2 regions of the Microbulbifer sp. TB1203 genome follow, and region 2 is predicted to be linked to the other one. Evidence: predicted binding sites of a transcription regulator. Region 2 holds the regulator's gene; the other holds the start of a gene.
The links. Region 2 encodes FNR, which switches genes on or off when oxygen is low (the NO sensors DNR and NnrR bind a similar motif). Its sites were predicted from a motif close to TTGATNNNNATCAA; they were not measured.
Positions count from the first base shown of each region.

Region 1 (9,177 bases), 2.7 Mb from region 2:
CGCCAATGCGCAGGACTACCGGGAAGCGGAACAGTTTATCGACGGACTGGCGCCCGGCGATATCGAGGATGAGGACAGGATGCTGCTTGCCGATATCTGCTACAAAAGCGAACGGCACGAGCGGGGTATCTCCTTCCTGGATATGGACAACCCCCGGGCCCGTCTGTTGAAGGCGAAAATCCTCGCGGATCAGGGGGAGAGCGACGAGGCAATTCGCCTGTACGAATCCGCCGTGGAGGAAAATCCGGCGCTGGAGGACCAGGCGCTAAAGGCCCGGCTGGCGGCAAGGACCGTCGGGCAGGAAGGCAAACCGAAACTCCGAGTGATCGCCAACGACAACACCGACAGGGAGGAGGTCACACGCATCCTGCACCCGGAAAGTGAAGTGGTGAAGTTCAAGGACGTCGGCGGCCTCGCCTACGTCAAAAAGCAGATCCACAAGAAAATCATTCTCCCCTACCAGAAACCGTCCCTGTTCAGCCGCTTCAAGAAAAAAGTCGGCGGCGGCATCCTGCTGTACGGCCCGCCCGGCTGCGGCAAGACCCTGTTGGCCAGGGCCACCGCCGGCGAGTGCAACGCCCAGTTCTTCAATGTGGCCATCTCGGACATCCTCGATATGTATATCGGCGAATCCGAGAGCAAGCTGCACGCGGTTTTCGAACAGGCGCGGGCGCAGAGCCCCGCGGTGATTTTCTTCGACGAGGTGGAAGCACTGGCGGCGAAACGGCAGCACACTCGCGAGGCCACTTCATCGAAGCTGGTCAGCCAGTTTCTCGCCGAACTGGACGGCTTCTCCCAGAACAACGGCGGCGTGCTGGTGCTGGCGGCCACCAATGTGCCCTGGGCGCTGGACCCGGCCTTCCGCCGCCCGGGGCGTTTCGATCGCATCATTTTCGTTCCCCCGCCGGACCGCGAGGCGCGGCAGGATATCCTCACCGGACTGGTCAGCGAGCGCCCCGGCGGTGAATCCGTGGACGTGGCCGGCCTGGCGAAAATAACCAGCGGATACTCCGGTGCCGACCTGGTGAACCTGGTCGAGACCGCGGTGGACGAGGCGATCGATGAATCCATCGAATCCGGGAAGGAGATGCCCATTCGCAGCGAGCACCTGTTCGAATCGGTGAAAACGGTCCGCCCCACCACCCTGGAGTGGCTGTCCACCGCACGGAATTATGCCAAGTACGCCAACGATTCCGGCCAGTACACCGAGGTGCTGGATTTCCTGAAAAAACACGGAAAATAACCATGGCATCCGCTTACCAGATTATCGACGAACCGAAGCCCGGCCGCCTGTCCCGCTTTACTGTCGATCCCATGTGGCCGCTGTTCGCGTTTATGTTCGGCGGGCCCTTTATCAGCTGGGCCTGGTCGCTGTTCAACAGTTTTGCACTGGGCAGCCCCAGCCGGAACCGGGAAATCATCGCTGTCTCCCTGGGCCTGCTCGGCTATTTCGCCGTGCTGACGGCAATGATGACCAGCGAAACGCTGCGGGAGCTGGGGCCGGTTTATATTCGCCTGGCGCTGGTGGTGGTAAGCCTGTTTGCCTGTTACTACATTTACCTGAAGCAGAGTGCGGCCTGCGAGATCTATCAGTACTTTGACGGTGTGCTGATGAACGGTATTCCGGGAGTGATACTCGCCTATTTTGTCGGCTCGAAACTCGAGCAGATGGTAATGACACAGGTTCTGACGGGGCTGCAGCAATGGATATCCTAGATGGGCAGATACAGCGGCTGATCGAGCGCGCCGGCCAGCAGTACCGCTACGGGGATTTTCGCGGTGGTATGGAATCCCTGCGCGAAGCCCTGAGCATAGATCCGCAGCAGTATTTTCCGCACAGCTTTCTCGCCGTCGGCCTGCTCAACATGAAAAGACTGGTCGCGGCGGAACACGAAGCGCGCATCGGTGTGCAACTGGAGCCGGAGGCACATTTTGCCCACTTCGCCCTGGGCGAAGTGCTGCAGGCGCAGTTGAAGTTCAAGCAGGCGTTGAAACACCAGGAGCAGGCCCTGGCCCTCTCCCCCACCGACGCGGACTATCACCGCGCGGTCGCCGAAACCCTCGCGCTGATGGGCCGTGACAAGGCCGCGAAAGCCTATCTGGACAAGGCCCTGCAACTGGACCCGGAGAGTGCCGATACCCTGGCCCAATTGGGCGAGTGGCACCTGGGCAGGAATGAAAAAGAGGAAGCTGCGCGATTTTTTGACGAGGCCCTGAACCTGGAACCCCAACACCGGGCGGCGCTGACCGGTAAGGGCAGGCTGCTGCTGTATCGCGGTAAAACCGACGAGGCCTACGACCACGCCATCTGGGTATTGCAACAGGACGCCGACAACTACGGCGCCCTCCAGTTGCTCGCCTCGATCAAAATCCGCAGGAACCCGGTTTTCGGCCTGTGGTTCCGCATGAACGCCTGGCTCACTGCCGGCGGCAACATGCGCACCATTCTGTTGCTGATCGGCGCCTACGTGCTGTTTCAGCTGGCTTCCCAATTGCTGCAGGACCGCGGCCTTTCTGAAGCGGCGACCCTGCTGCGCTACACCTGGCTGGGGGTGGTGATCTACTCTTGGGTGGGCCCGGCCTGGTTTCGCTCGAAGCTGGAGGAGGAATTGAAGTCGGTGCGTTTGAAACCGGGCTTCTGATTCCGCCGCCGGGGGGTTTGCTCCCGGCATTCCACCAGGCACGCGGACAGCCGTTCTTCCTCCATCTTGCGCAGCGTCAGGCGGATAAAAAAGCCCGCCATCAGGCATACGAAAGCGATAACCGCAAGGCTGAGCAGGCCGGAAAAACTGGTAAACAGATCGATCAACGCGTCCATTTCTGGCTCCCTTTTTGTCGCCGATTATGTACAAATAGTGTAGGAGCCCGCCCGGCCGGAGCTTTGATCTGAATCAAGTCCGGCTCTTATTTCTCCTCTGGTAACTGCTCATCCCTGTAGGAGCGGCGGGGCGGCCATCCGCCATGCCCGCGATCGGGCTCTGTTCGCGGGCATGGCGGATGGCCGCCCCGCCGCTCCTACAAGGCTGAGCAGTTACCTCCTCTGTACTATTTCCCTCGGGAACGACACAAGGTGACGAAGGGGGAATCTCAAAAAATTCCGGCTATGCTGATAAAAACCAGAGCCGCGGCAGCGGTCGCAAAAGGTTCGGCTTCCTCCTGCCAGCGAGGCAGCAGGACCAGCAGCCCCAGTGGCGGCAGGAAAAATGCCAGCAGACCGGTAACCGTTCCCTGGCGGAAGCAGGCGTGCAGCAGGCTCAGCCAGCTGATTGCGGCGAAAGTCAGCGCAAACATGGTGAGTATGGCGGCCATGGGCGCCATGCCGGAACCCTCAACAATAATCGATGGAACAGGTAATAGAGTGTATAGCAGCTATCGGAGACTGCCCCGGGGACGAACCATTTGCTTACTCCTGATAGCCGTTCTGTTAAGCGGCTGTGAAACGGCGGGATATTACACCCAGGCGGTGACCGGGCAGTGGCGCCTCCTGGCCGCGCGCAAACCGATCGAGACGGTGGCCGCTGCGCCCGGCACCGGCGAAGAACTGCGGGAGCGGCTGCGCCTGGTGCAGGATATTCGCGCCTATGCCGGCGCCGAGCTGCAACTGCCGGTGGGAAAGGCCTACGGCTCCTATGTGAAGCTGGCGGAGGACTTCCCGGTGTGGAATGTGCTGGCGGCGCCGGAGTTTTCCCTCTCCCCCAAGCGCTGGTGCTATCCCTTTATCGGTTGCGCCAGTTACCGCGGCTATTTCCGCAAGGCCGATGCCGAGGCCAAGGCGAAGGCACTGTTGGCGGAGGGTTATGACATCTATCTGGGCCCGGTGCCCGCCTACAGCACCCTGGGCTGGTTCGACGATCCGGTGCTCTCCAGTTTCGTCAACTGGCCGCCGGACCGGCTCGCCGGGCTGCTGTTCCACGAGCTGGCGCACCGCCGGGTGTATATCTCCGGCGACACCACTTTCAACGAGAGCTTCGCCACCGCCGTGTCGGAACTGGCCCTGCCGGACTGGCGCCGCCGCCAGGGGTTGAACGGCAGGACGGCGGACCGCCGCGCCCAGTCGATGGCGATCCGGCGACTGATGATGGCCGCGCGCAAGCAGCTGGAGCCGATCTACAAATCCCCCCTTGCCGACGAGGAAAAGCGTGCCCGCAAGGCGGAAGTACTGGAGCGGCTGCGTTACTGCTATGACCGGATGTCGGCGGACTGGCCCAATGCCGAGCGCTACCGCGCCTATATCGAGAAAACCAACAACGCGACCCTGGCGCTGGCGTCCGAGTACCAGTCCCTGGTGCCGGCGTTCGCGCAACTGTACCGGGAGTCCGGGGAGACCTGGCCGGCGTTCTACCAGGCGGTGGAACGCTTAGGGAAAGAGGACAAGAAAACCCGCGACCGGCGCCTGAAAGCGCTGGCGGCGCGCCATCAGGAATCCAGCGATCACGTCTCAAGTAAAAAGGTAACCGGCCCGTCATTCGACAGCGAGACCTGCATGTCCGCGGCGAATATCCCGGTCTCCACCGGCGAGAACTGAGCGCGGGCGCGCCCGACGAAGTAATCGTACAGTTCCTCCGCCTGCGCCGGCGAGGCGCCGCGGCTGAAGCTGGGGCGCAGGCCCCGGGCGGTGTCGGCCACCAGGGTGAACTGGCTGACGATCAGCAGGCCGCCGCCGGCCTGCTGCACATTCAGGTTCATGCGCCCCTGCTCGTCGCCGAACACCCGGTAGTGAAGCACCTTGTGCAGCAGCTTGTCCGCGCTCTCGCGGTCGTCCCGCGCCTCCACGCCCAGCAGCAATAACAGGCCGCGGTCGATGGAGCCGACCGACTCGCCGTTCACGTCCACCCGCGCGTGGCTCACGCGCTGAATCAATCCCCTCACCGCAAACGTCCCTCCTGTTTCTGGAACCCGATTGGGAAATCGCCTAGATTAGCGGACTGTTCGATGACGAGAAACTCGAAACACACTATGAAGAAACAGCTTCTGATCCTGGCCGCCAGCGCACTGGCCACCGCCGCAACCCTGGCCGCGGACTATCCCGCTACCCCCAAGTTGGAAATGCGGGACAACTACTTCGGTACCCAGGTGGAGGATCCCTATCGCTGGCTGGAGGAGGGGACCTCCAGTGCAGTGAAAGCGTGGGTGGCCGCGCAGAATGATATTTCGCTGCCGCGGCTGAAGAAACTTCCCGGCTGGAACAAGCTGAACGAGCGCCTGGGGGAACTCTGGCAGTACGAGCGCTACAAAGTACCGTTCAAAAAGGCCGGCAAATACTACTACGAGTACAACGACGGCAGCTGGGATCAAAACGTCTTCTACCGCACCGACAGCCTGAAAAAAGACGGCACGGTAATGCTGGACCCGCGCAAGCTGAGCGAGGACGGCACCGTCGCCGCCAAGCGCTACCGGGTCAGCCCCAAGGGCCGCTACCTGGCCTACGGCACCTCCGACGGCGGCACCGACTGGACCGACTACCAGGTGCGCGACCTGAAGACCGGCCGGGATCTGAAAGACACCCTCACCGGCATCAAGTTCAGCGGCATCAGTTGGGCCGAGGACGAGTCCGGCTTCTACTACAGCCGCTATCCGTTCAACGAAGACGGCAGCGCCGACGACAGCAAGCAGGTCTCGGTCTATTTTCATAAACTGGGCCAGCCCCAGAGCCGCGACCGGCTGATCTATAAAATCACCGACCACCCCACCCGTAACCCGGAAGCGGAGCTGAGCCACGACGGCAACTACCTGGTGTTCAGCATCTTCGACGGCTATGACTCCAACGGCATCTACTACAAAGATCTGCGCAAGAAAGGCGGCGAGGTGGTCAGGCTGCTGGACGACTGGGACGGCCTCTACACCTATCTCGGCAACAGCGGCGAGACTTTCTATTTCCAGACCACCGCCGGCGCGCCCCTGGGCCGGGTGATCGCTATCGACCTGGGCAAGCCCCAGCGCAAACACTGGCGCGACCTGGTGCCGGAGCGGGAAAATGCCCTGCAGGAGGCATCGTTGATCGGCGGACGCTTTGTGCTGCACTACCTGCAGGACGCCAAGTCGAAAGTGGTGGTCACCGATACCGACGGCAAACAGCAGTACGAACTGAAATTGCCGGGTATGGGTTCGGTATCCGGCTTCTACGGCGAGCCGGACGAGGCGGAGACCTTCTACTCTTTCAGCAGCTTTATCACCCCGCCGAGCATCTACCGGTTGAATGTGCAGACCGGGAAGAGCGAGCTGTTCAAGGCCCCGGAATACCCGGCGGATTTTGCCGACCTCACCGTCAGCCAGCACTTTTACAAAAGCAAAGACGGCACCAGGATTCCGCTGTTCCTGGTGCACAAAAAAGGCCTGAAAAAAGACGGCAAAAATCCCACCCTGCTGTACGGCTACGGCGGCTTCAACGCGGCCATAGTGCCCGCCTTCTACACCCGCTTTGCCGGCTGGCTGGATATGGGCGGCACCCTGGCGGTGGCCAACCTGCGCGGCGGCAGCGAGTACGGTGAGGCCTGGCACCAGGCGGGCACCAAGGGCCAAAAGCAGAATGTGTTCGACGATTTCATCAGTGCCGCCGAGTGGCTGATCGCGGAGAAAATCACCTCGTCGGAAAAACTCGCGATCAGCGGCCGTTCCAACGGCGGCCTGCTGGTGGGCGCCACCATTACCCAGCGATCGGACCTCTTCGCCGCCGCACTGCCCGCGGTAGGCGTACTGGATATGCTGCGCTACCACACCGCCTCCGCCAACGCGCGCCAGTGGTCCAGCGATTACGGCCTGAGTGAAAACAAGGAGGAGTTCGAGGCTCTCTACGCCTACTCGCCGGTGCACAACACGGAAAAGGGCAAGTGCTACCCGCCCACCCTGATCACCACCGCGGACCGGGACGACCGCGTGGTCCCCTGGCACAGCTACAAATTCGCCGCCGTGCTGCAGCGCGACCAGGGCTGCGACAACCCCATCTGGCTCGCAGTCGAAACCCGCGCGGGCCACGGCGCCGGCAAGCCGGTATGGATGCAGGTGGAAGACATCACCAACCAGTGGAGCTTCCTGGCCTACCACCTGGGCATGAAGCTGGAGTAACCCCCGGGACCGCGGAGTTGTCTATTGAGCGCTGAAGGCTCCAGCTCCGCAAGCGGGCCGCAGGCCCGCCTCCTTGTAGGAGCGGCCCATGGCCGCGATCGGGTTTGGAAAATACCCACCACCGATCGCGGCCATGGGCCGCTCCTACAAAAACTCCGATTTCAATAACAATAATTGGGAAAGAACCATGCGCGCATTCGTCACCGGCGGTACCGGCTTCCTCGGTGCCAACCTGATCGAACAGCTGCTCGCCGACGGCTGGCAGGTAATTGCCATGCACCGCCACGGTTCCGACACGAAGCGGCTGCAACAACAGGGTGTGGAACTGGCGGAGGCCTCGTTCGCGGATATCGACTCCCTGCGCAACGCGATGCCGGAAAACCTCGATGCGGTATTCCACCTGGCCGCCAACACCAATTTATGGCGCGGCGGCAATGTGCAGCAGTGGCGGGACAACGTGGAGGGCTCGGCCAATATCGCCCGCGTGGCGCGGGAGAAAAATGCCGGCCGGCTGATCGCCACCAGCTCCATCGCCGTCTACGGCTACCAGAGCGGGCGCATCGACGAGCGGAGCCCCAAGTTGGCGGACGATCCGCGCCACGGTTACCTGTACACCAAGAAACGCGCCGAAGAAGCGGTGCGCGCGGAAATCGAACGGGGGCTGGACGCGGTATTCCTGAACCCCTGCGCCATCGTCGGCAAGTACGACACCACCAGTTGGGCGCAGACCTTTTTCCTGATGGAAAAAGACCAGCTGCCCGGCGTGCCCCCGGGTAAGGGCTCTTTCTGTTATGCGGGCTCGGTCGCACGGGCGCATATCGACGCCTTCCGCAAGGGCCGCTGCGGGGAAAACTATATCCTCGCCGGCCGGGACGCCAGCTTTCTGGAATTCTTCGGCAGGATCGCCGCGCTGCTGGGCAAGCCGGCACCGAAGCGGGCCATGCCGGCGTTCGTAATTCATACCCTGGGGTGGCTCTCCGACCTCTGGTCGATCGCCAGCGGGCGCGAACCGCTGATCACCCCGGAAAAGGCCGCGATGGTAACCAAACGCGTTGTAGCCAGCAGTGATAAGGCGGTACGCGAACTGGGCTACCAAAGCGACACCGACCTGGATACCATGCTGCGGGAGTGTTACGACTGGCTGGTGGAACAAAAACTGTTGAAGGCGTCGGCATGAATCGCGGAAATATCGTTTTTATCCTGGTGACGGTGCTGCTGGTACTGCAATTGATCCAGCACTACTTCCTCTCCGGCCCGCAGTAGCCTTTGTAGGAGCGGCCCATGGCCGCGATCAGACTTGCTTCGTAGCGTATACCTATCGCGGCCATGGGCCGCTCCTACAGGGAGTGAATAAAATTTATGACGGACAAACGCTGCAGCTGGTGCCTCTCCACCCCGCTCTACCAGCAATACCACGACGAGGAATGGGGCCGCCCGGTCACCGACGACGAAACCCTGTTCGAATTCCTGCTCCTCGAGGGCGCCCAGGCCGGACTCGCCTGGATCACCGTGCTCAACAAGCGGGAAAATTACCGCAAGGCTTTCGATAATTTCGACCCGGAGAAAATCGCCCGCTACACGCCGAAGAAAATCGAGCGGCTGCTGCAGAACCCCGGCATTATCCGCAACCGCCTCAAGGTGGAAGCGGCGGTAAAAAATGCCCGCGCCACCCTGGCCCTGCGCGATGCGGGCAGCAGCCTGTCGGAATTTATGTGGCAATTTACCGACGGCCGGGTAAAGGTGAACCGTCGCCGCAGCATCAAACAGGTACCCGCCACCACTTCAGAGTCCGACGCCATGAGCAAGGCGCTGAAAAAGGCCGGCTTCAGTTTCGTCGGCTCCACTATCATGTACGCACATATGCAGGCCACCGGCATGGTCAACGATCACCTGGTGAGTTGCCCGGCACATCAGCTCTGTGTAGACGAGGCCGCGGCAAAAAATCTGTTATAAACCTGCGAAATCGACAGGGGGAACCGGAATGGATTGGAACGCACTGCTGGAGGAATACTGGCCGCTGGTCAGTATCATAGCGTTGAAAATCATTTGGGCTCTGCTCGCCCTGGTGGCCACCGTACTGGCCGCCGGACTGGCGCGCCGAGGGGTGCGGCGGCT
Region 1 is NZ_CP116899.1:3,921,364-3,930,540, forward strand. Features, by position in the region: gene PP263_RS16700 (AAA family ATPase) at 1-1,243, shown strand, start outside; gene PP263_RS16705 (hypothetical protein) at 1,246-1,716, shown strand; gene PP263_RS16710 (tetratricopeptide repeat protein) at 1,704-2,642, shown strand; gene PP263_RS16715 (DUF3149 domain-containing protein) at 2,561-2,818, opposite strand; gene PP263_RS16720 (hypothetical protein) at 3,088-3,318, opposite strand; gene PP263_RS16725 (aminopeptidase) at 3,359-4,525, shown strand; gene dtd (D-aminoacyl-tRNA deacylase) at 4,432-4,869, opposite strand; gene PP263_RS16735 (prolyl oligopeptidase family serine peptidase) at 4,957-7,062, shown strand; gene PP263_RS16740 (SDR family oxidoreductase) at 7,151-8,239, shown strand; gene PP263_RS16745 (DNA-3-methyladenine glycosylase I) at 8,422-9,015, shown strand; gene PP263_RS16750 (mechanosensitive ion channel family protein) at 9,044-9,177, shown strand, end outside.
Region 1: a site for FNR is predicted at 2,882-2,895, ahead of PP263_RS16715 (DUF3149 domain-containing protein). Genes of this name have one in related genera too.

Region 2 (9,177 bases):
GATGGTCAACTTCCTCGGCACCCTGCAGAACGAATGGGCCGGCGCCCAGGCTTTCAGCTCCTTCGATACCTATCTGGCACCCTATGTACGCCGCGACAGCTTGCAATATACCGAGGTGAGGCAAGCCATCCAGGAGTTCATCTACAACCTCAACGTACCCTCGCGCTGGGGCAGCCAGACCCCCTTCACCAACCTGACCTTTGACTGGGTGTGCCCGGAGGACCTCCGCGACCAGGTGCCGGTGATCGGCGGCGAGGAGCAGCCCTTCACCTACGGCGAGTTGCAGCACGAGATGGACCTGCTCAATCGGGCCTACCTCGAGGTCATGGAAGCCGGCGACCGCCAGGGCCGGGTTTTCACCTTCCCGATTCCCACCTACAACATCACCGCCGACTTCGATTGGCAGAGCGATAACGCCGAGCGGCTGTTCGCGCTGACCGCCAAGTATGGCCTGCCCTACTTCCAGAATTTCCTCAATTCGGACCTGCAGCCGCATATGGTGCGCTCGATGTGCTGCCGGCTTCAACTCGACCTCGGCGAGTTGCTCAAGCGCGGCAACGGCCTCTTCGGCAGCGCCGAGCAGACCGGCTCGCTGGGCGTGGTGACGATCAACTGCGCGCGCCTCGGCCATCGCTTCCAGGGCGACAAGGCAGGGCTGTACGGCGAGCTGGATCGACTGTTGGAACTCGGCCGCGACAGTCTGGAGATCAAGCGCGAACGCATCCAGGAATGGATGGACGCCGGCCTCTACCCCTACACCAAGCGCTACCTGGGCACTCTGCACAATCACTTCTCAACAGTGGGCGCCAACGGCCTCAACGAGATGGTGCGCAACTTCACCGGCGACCGCCTGGACATCGCCAGCGAGGAGGGCCGGGATATGGCGCTCGAACTGCTCGAACACGTGCGCGCGCGTCTGCGCGAATTCCAGGAGTCGACCGAACACCTCTACAATCTGGAGGCTACCCCGGCGGAGGGCACCACCTACCGTTTCGCCAAGGAAGATGCCCGCCGCTTTCCCGGCATTCTCCAGGCCGGCACCCCCGAGGCCCCCTATTACACCAACTCAAGCCAGTTGCCCGTGGGTTATACCGACGACCCCTTCGAGGCGCTGCTGCACCAGGATCCGCTGCAGACCCGCTACACCGGCGGTACCGTACTTCACCTTTACATGCGCGAGCGGCTTTCCAGCGCGGAAACCTGCCGCAAGCTGGTGCGCACCGCCCTGTCGCGCTTCCGGCTGCCCTACCTGACCGTCACCCCGACCTTCTCGATCTGTCCGATGCACGGCTACCTGGCCGGTGAACACGAGTTCTGCCCGCAATGCGACGATGCGCTGCTGGAGCAACAGGCCCGGGCTGCCGACCTGAACAACATTCCCGCCCGAGAGCCAGTGCCGGTGTGACCGGCGAACGGCAGACCACTTACCACCCACAGAACCCACAGAAGGAGTCAACGAACATGACCACAACAACCTCCCAACGCGAAAACCTGCCCACCGAACTGCGCCAGCGCTGCGAAGTCTGGACCCGGGTGATGGGCTATCACCGCCCGGTCAGCCAGTTCAACCTCGGCAAGCGCTCCGAACACCGCGAACGCCGCCACTTCACCCAGCAAACCGCCGGTCTCTAACCAGCGACAAATCGCCGGGGAACCACCGTTCCCCGGTGCGCGATACCGATGACACCATGCCCAACCCGAAAATCCGCTTGCCGATCGCCGGCCTGACACAACTCACCACCCTCGACTTCCCAGGGCATCTAGCCTGTGTGGTGTTCACCCAGGGATGCCCATTGCGTTGCGGCTACTGCCACAATCCACAGATGATTGTTTCGCGCCGCGGGGAAGCACATGAATGGCAGACAGTCCGAAATTTCCTGGAAAGCCGGCAGGGTCTGCTGGAAGGCGTAGTCTTCAGCGGTGGCGAGCCGGCCCTGCACCCCGACCTGCCCGAGGCGGCAGCACAGGCCAGAGCCATGGGTTTCAAAGTGGGCCTGCACACCGCCGGCCCCTATCCCGAGAGAATGGCGAAACTGCTGCCACTGCTCGACTGGGTGGGGCTGGATGTCAAAGGAAACGGGCCCGACTACGACCGTATCTGCGGCCGGCCCGGACTCTGGCGGCGACACGCCCGGAGCCTGGCGCTGCTGCTCGACAGCGGTATCGATTTCGAATGCCGCACCACCGTGCACTGGCGGGACTTCTCCCCCACCGACGTGGAACACCTGGCATTGGCCCTCGCCGACTGCGGCGTGCGCCGCTACGTCATACAGACGGCGCGCGGTGAACAGTGCCTGGACTCCGCCTACTGCCAGCCGGCAATGGAGACACCAGCACCCGGTACGCTGGAAAAGCTGGTGGCACGGCTCGAACACCGCTTCGACAGTCTTTCGCTGCGGGACTAAAAGTTGATTTGAATCAAGCGTCATCGGTCGGCAACCGGATAACCTGCGGGTAACTGAGGTAAAAAGGTTGAAAGGCTTTCACCAGATGACACTTGAGTCGAAACACACTGATGGGAACTTGTCGACGGAGCTGCTGGCCCGCTACAGCGGCCCCTGCCCGCGCTACACCTCCTATCCTACCGCGGACCGCTTCGGGCCCCTGGACGGCGCGGCACCCTGGCGCGCACTGAAGAATGTCCGCAGCCTGTCGCTGTATGTGCACATCCCCTTCTGCCATTCCCTGTGCTACTTCTGCGCCTGCAACAAAGTGATCACCAATCAATATGGGCTGGCTTCGGATTACCTGGACCACCTGCTGGAGGAGGCGCGCGGGTATCGCGACAAGGTGGCGGATGCCCCGGTGGTACAACTGCATCTGGGCGGCGGCACGCCCACCTTCCTGAATGACAGCGACCTGCGGCGCCTGGTGGAAGGGCTGCGGGAAGTGTTCGACCTCCGCAGCGGTGACGATGTCGAATACGGTATCGAGGCCGACCCGCGCACCCTGGCAATAAACACCCTGGATACACTGCGCGAACTGGGCTTCAACCGTCTGAGCCTGGGTATCCAGGATTTCGACCCCGCGGTACAGCAGGCGATCAACCGCTTGTGCACCCCACTGCAGGTGGAACAGCTGACCCGCGCCGCGCGCGAGCTCGGCTTCCGCTCCATCTCCTACGACCTGATTTACGGCCTGCCGCGGCAGACCGTCGAGACCCTGCAGAGCACCATCGACAAAGTCGAGGAACTGGCACCGGACCGCATCGCGCTCTACCACTACGCACATCTACCGCACCGCTTCAAAGCGCAGCGGCTGATCGACACGGACGCCATGCCGAGACCGGCGGAAAAAATCGCAATGCAGCTTGCGGCGGTATCGGCGCTGGAAAAAGCCGGCTACGAATTCCTCGGCATGGACCACTTTGCCCTGCCCGGTGACGAACTGGCGCGGGCCGCCCGCGCGGGCGAACTCAAGCGCAACTTCCAGGGCTACACGGTGATGCCTGCCGACGCACTGGTGGGACTGGGGGTCTCCGCAATCAGCTACAGCGCCGACGGCTACTGGCAGAACCGGCATCGCCTGAAAGACTATGTGGGAAGTATTCGCGAGCAGGGCTTTGCCGCCTATCGCGGCTGGCAGCTCTCCGCTGACGACCGCTTGCGCCAGTACCTGGTGATGGAGCTGATGTGCCACCTGCGGCTGGAAAAGGAAGAAGTGTCGCGGCGCGCCGGGGCACCTTTCGATGTTCTCTTCCGCGAGGAGCTGGCCCGCCTGCAACCCATGTTCGACGACGGGCTACTGGAGCAGGATGAACACTGTCTGCGCATCACCTCCCGTGGCCGCTGGTTCGCCCGCAACGCCGCCTCCGCGTTCGATGCCTATCTGCACGGGGGCACTGAGGGCGCGCAGTATTCGCGAGTGTTGTGACCGGGAATCGGGATTCGGATAAGAATACCGAAGCCAAATGCAAAGGCCCTGACGCCGGGGGCCGTTTGCGAAAAGTGTCTGCGGCCGATAAACAGACCGACGAGGCTGTTGAGCAAACGACCACCGACAGCAGGACCGCCCGGGCCCGCCTTACGGGGTTCGGGATGATTGTCCGCTCATGTAGATATATGGCTAAACAATGTACAATACCGCCACATCAAAACCCGGTTTACGACTAGCGATGAAAGACTCCCCGATCACTGTTCGCTGCGGCGACTGCGCAGTCAAAAGCCTCTGCCTCCCCGCCGGCCTACCGGAGAGCGATATCGCCCGGCTGGAGCGGGTGACGCGGATGAAAAAGGTCGTCAAGGAGGGCGACTGCGTGTACCGGGCGGGGGACCCCTTCACCGGCCTCTACGCCATCCGCTCCGGCAGCTTCAAGTCAGCGATGATCGCCAGCGACGGCGACACCCAGGTGACCCATTTCGCGCTGCCCGGAGAACTGCTCGGGCTGGATGCCTACAGCAAACGCAGCCACCCCAGCTACGCCGAGGCACTGGAAGACAGCTGCGTGTGCGTGCTGCCATTCACCCAACTGGAAACACTGGCGCAGAATATTCCGACGCTGCAGCGGTATATCTACGGGATATTTTCCGAAGAGCTGCGCAGCGAAAACGAAATCCTGATGCTGCTGGGCAAGCGGTCCGCGGAAACCCGGCTCGCGGCGCTGCTGATCAATATTTCCAGTCGCTACGCGCGCCGCGGCTACTCCTCGAGCCGCTTCCTGTTGTCCATGCCGCGCACAGATATCGCCAACTACCTGGGACTCACCGCGGAAACCGTCAGCCGCCTGTTTTCCCGTTTCCAGAAACAGAAGCTGATCGAGGTGAAAGGCCGGGAAGTGAAAATCCTCGACTTGATTGGGCTGAGCGAACTGGCCGGCACCCACTGCAGTTACGACGACTAAAAAGTCGGTCACAGAAGGTTATCAGGCCAGCCACTCCAGTGCCGCTTCGCGATCCTCGAAATAATTTGCCTCCCCGGACATAAACCAGGCGGCGATACCGGATGCCACCTGTGGCCAGTTCGAGCGGCCGAGAATTGCGATCCTCGAAAATTTATTGTGATGCCTGAGAACCAGGGTGAAATCGTCCCAGGCGAAGCAGGGTTCCCAGCCCTGGAAATCCGTCACGTCGAACAAAACCTTCACTCGTGGATGTGCCACAGCCTGCAGGGCCCCATCGATCAGGGGCGCGGCCATTTCATAGTCCACATGGTCGAGCCGCCCCGCCGCCTTCAGGTAAAGAAAAAAATCTGACCCGACGACCCTCCCGATACCCACGCAGATGCCGTGGCTGACAATGGATTCCACGCTTACCTTCATTTTCGATTTCCTTGGTCACTCTGATTGCCGATGGCGCAATTATTTCAACGGGAAGTGGCCCGGCCCTTGACCTGAATCAAGTTGCGTGGCCGCCGGGCACGGGATCATCCGCCCGCCTGAATCTTTCAATTCGCAGTAGCCACCTATGAGTACCGAACTCCTCTCCCCCGCCGGCACCCTGAAAAGCATGCGCTACGCCTTCGCCTATGGCGCCGACGCCGTCTACGCCGGCCAGCCCCGCTACAGCCTTCGGGTGCGCAATAACGAATTTAACCGCCTGGAGAACCTCGCCGCGGCCATAAACGAAGCTCACGGCCTGGGCAAAAGATTCTACCTGGCCAGCAATATTGCCCCGCACAACGACAAAGTTCGCTCCTACCTGCGCGACCTGGAACCGGTAATCGACATGGCTCCGGACGCGCTCATCATGTCCGACCCTGGCCTGATCATGCTGGTGCGCGAGCGCTGGCCGGAACAGGAAATACACCTCTCGGTGCAGGCAAACGCGGTCAACTGGGCCAGCGTGCGTTTCTGGGCCCGCGAGGGCATTCGCCGGGTGATCCTTTCCCGCGAGCTCTCCCTGGACGAGATCGAAGAGATACGCCAGCAGTGCCCGGAGGTGGAACTGGAAGTGTTCGTGCATGGCGCCCTGTGCATTGCCTACTCCGGGCGCTGCCTGCTGTCCGGTTACATGACCCGCCGCGACGCCAACCAGGGTGCCTGCACCAATTCCTGTCGCTGGCAGTACAACGCCCACACCGCGCGCGAAAACGAACTTGGCGACCTGATTGCGGTAGAACCACAGGTGCAGGTCTTCGACCCGGTTGGGAACGAAGTGCCGCCGCTACTACTGCAGGAGCGCGGCCGGCCGGGAGAATACCTGCCCGCCTACGAGGACGAGCACGGCACCTACGTCATGAACTCCAGGGATCTGCGCGCGGTGCAGCACGTGGAGCGGCTGGTAAAGATGGGCATTCACTCCCTCAAGATCGAGGGCCGCACCAAGAGCCACTACTATGTTGCGCGCACCGCACAGGTCTACCGCCGGGCGATCGACGACGCCCTGGCCGGCCGCGGCTTCGACATGCACTTGATGCGTGAGTTGGAGCACCTGGCCAACCGAGGCTATACCGAGGGCTTCTACCGCCGCCACGTCCCCAGCGAATACCAGAACTACGAACAGGGCAGTTCCGGCAACGCGAACCAGCAATTTGCGGCTGAGGCCAGCGCCTGTAACAACGGCTGGCTCACGCTGGAGGTGAAAAACCGTTTCCAGGTGGGCGACGAACTGGAGCTGATTACGCCGCAGGGCAACCGTCGTTTCAGGCTGGAAGTGCTGGAAAATCGCGAGGGCCGCGCAATCGACGCGGCGCCCGGTTCCGGCCACGTGGTGCGGATACCCACGCCCGGTGATCTGGAGCTGACCGCGGACGGCGGTTTCGCGATGTTGATGCGCTGTTTGCAACACTGAAACGGCGCTACATACCATGCCCGGCGCATCATAAAAAAGGCAGGTGCCGTTAAGCACCTGCCTGTTCTTAAAGTCCAGACGTTACGCAGGGTTTATACGGGGTGGCTGCCCCCACAGTTCCCGCAGCAGGCGCTGTCCACGCTCTGGGCTTTGGTAGCCTGATCAGACTCTGCATAAGCCGGTGCGTAAGTCCGGGCGCCGGATTCCAGTCTGGCCGCTTCGGACGCATCCGGGAAGACGAGCCCTTTAACCACCTGCCAGCACACCGCCAGGGCGCCGACGATAAACACCACGTCGCCAATGGTGCGCCCCCAGCGCAGGGTGTGCAGCAGGTCGCTTTGCAGGAAGGCTTCGCTGCGCGCATACCACATGCCCTCGGAGGCGCTGGCCAGGAACTGGATGACGCCGACCGGCAGCAGGCTGGTAAACAGCATCATCGCCAGGCCGATGTTCAACCACCAGAAGCCAATGCTCATCAGTTTGTCGTTAAACACCAGTTGCGGGCGGATATAGCGCAGCACCAGCAGCGTGAAGCCCAGTGCCAGCAGGCCGTAGACTCCAAAGAGCGCAGCGTGGGCGTGGGTAGCTGTGGTGTTCAGGCCCTGCACATAGTAGAGCGAAATGGGCGGGTTGATCATAAAGCCGAGGACACCGGCACCCAGCATGTTCCAGAAGGCGACCCCGACAAAGAAGAGCAGCGGCCACTTGATGTTCTGCATCCAGGGGGCGGCGTGCTTGAGGCGCCAGTTCTCCCAGGCTTCGTAACCGAGTACCACCAGCGGCACCACTTCCAGCGCGCTGAAGCTGGCGCCGACCGCCATCACCGGTGTGGTGGTGCCGGAAAAGTACAGGTGGTGGAAGGTGCCCGGTACGCCGCCCAGCATAAACAGCGAGGCCGATGCCAGGCTTGCGGCGGTCGCCATACTGCGGGATACCAGCCCCATGCTGCAGAAGATAAAGGCCAGGGCCGCAGTGGCGAAGACTTCGAAGAAACCTTCCACCCACAGGTGCACTACCCACCAGCGCCAGTATTCCATCACAGAGATGTGGGTTCGCTCGCCGTAGGCCAGCCCGGCACCATAGAACAGACCGATGGCAATTACGGAGGCGGTCAGCAATGCCAGCAGGTTTTTGTCACCGGGCTGGCGCAGTGCCGGTCCAATGCCGCGCAGCATTAATACCAGCCAGAAGGCGACACCGAGGAATTTGCCGATCTGCCACAGGCGTCCCAGGTCGAGATATTCATAACCCTGGTGGCCCAGCCAAAAGTTCCACTCCGCCGGCATGATCTGGGCAATGGCCAGGTAGTTGCCGGCAAAGGAGCCCACCACCACCAGAATCAGTGCCCAGAACAGGATGTCGACACCCAGCTTCTGGAATTTGGGGTCCCTGCCGCCGTTGATGACCGGTGCGAGGAACAGGCCCGCGGCCAGGAAGCCGGTGGCAATCCAGAACAAAGCCGCCTGGATGTGCCATGTGCGCACCAGGCTGTAGGGGAACCACTCGGAGACATTGATGCCGTAAAAGCTCTGCCCCTCTACCGTGTAGTGGGCGGTAAAGCCGCCGAGAAACACCTGTGCAGTAAAGAGTGCGACCACCACGAACAGGTACTTGCCCAGCGCTTTTTGCGAAGGGGTGAGCGCGAAGGTGGTGATGGGATCTTTTGCGGGGGCCGGGAGTTCCTCTTCGTCCTCCCTGCGCAGGAAGGCCCAGCCCCACACCAGCAAGCCCACCCCGGCAATCAGCAGAACCACACTGGCAATGGACCAGACGATATTTTCCGCGGTCGGCTTGTTGTCGATCAGCGGTTCGTGGGGCCAGTTGTTGGTGTAGGTGGCGCCATCGGCGTAGCGCTCTGTTGCTGCTGCCCAGGCGGTCCAGAAGAAAAATTGAGCCATCTGCTCGCGCCGCTCGCGGTCGGGCAGCGTGTTTTCCTTCATGGCGTAGTTCTCGCGTGTGCCCTGCAACTCGGGGGCGTCGCTGAACAGGCGGCTGTAGTAATCCGCCGTTTGCGCTATGGCCTGTGCACGCCGCTCGGATATCACCAGGGTATCGGTATCGGCGTCATAGGTGTTGGTGCGGTAGGCGGTTTTCAGTTCGTACTGGAGCGCGTTTTGCCGGCGCCCGTCCAGCTCCGCATAGCCCACACCGTATTCATCCCCGGCGGCCAGATCGAGCCAGGCGTTGAGCTCCCGGTGCAGCCAGTCGGCGGTCCAGTCCGGTGCCTGATAGGCGCCGTGGCCCCAGATGGAACCCAGCTGCATACCACCCACCGACTGCCAGGCGGTCTGGCCGTCGAGGATGCTGTCGCGGGTCATCAACAACTGATTATTTTCCGTGACCACCTGCCCCGGGATTGGTGGTGCCTTGCGATACACTTCCGCTCCGACGTATCCCAGGAGCGCGAAAGTAACGGCCAGAATGCCGATCAGAGTCCACCAGAGTTTGC
Region 2 is NZ_CP116899.1:1,221,187-1,230,363, reverse strand. Features, by position in the region: gene PP263_RS05240 (ribonucleoside triphosphate reductase) at 1-1,405, shown strand, start outside; gene nrdD (anaerobic ribonucleoside-triphosphate reductase) at 1,462-1,632, shown strand; gene PP263_RS05230 (anaerobic ribonucleoside-triphosphate reductase activating protein) at 1,668-2,405, shown strand; gene hemN (oxygen-independent coproporphyrinogen III oxidase) at 2,524-3,873, shown strand; gene fnr (fumarate/nitrate reduction transcriptional regulator Fnr) at 4,115-4,840, shown strand; gene PP263_RS05215 (STAS/SEC14 domain-containing protein) at 4,862-5,257, opposite strand; gene yegQ (tRNA 5-hydroxyuridine modification protein YegQ) at 5,403-6,728, shown strand; gene PP263_RS05205 (nitric-oxide reductase large subunit) at 6,821-9,177, opposite strand, start outside.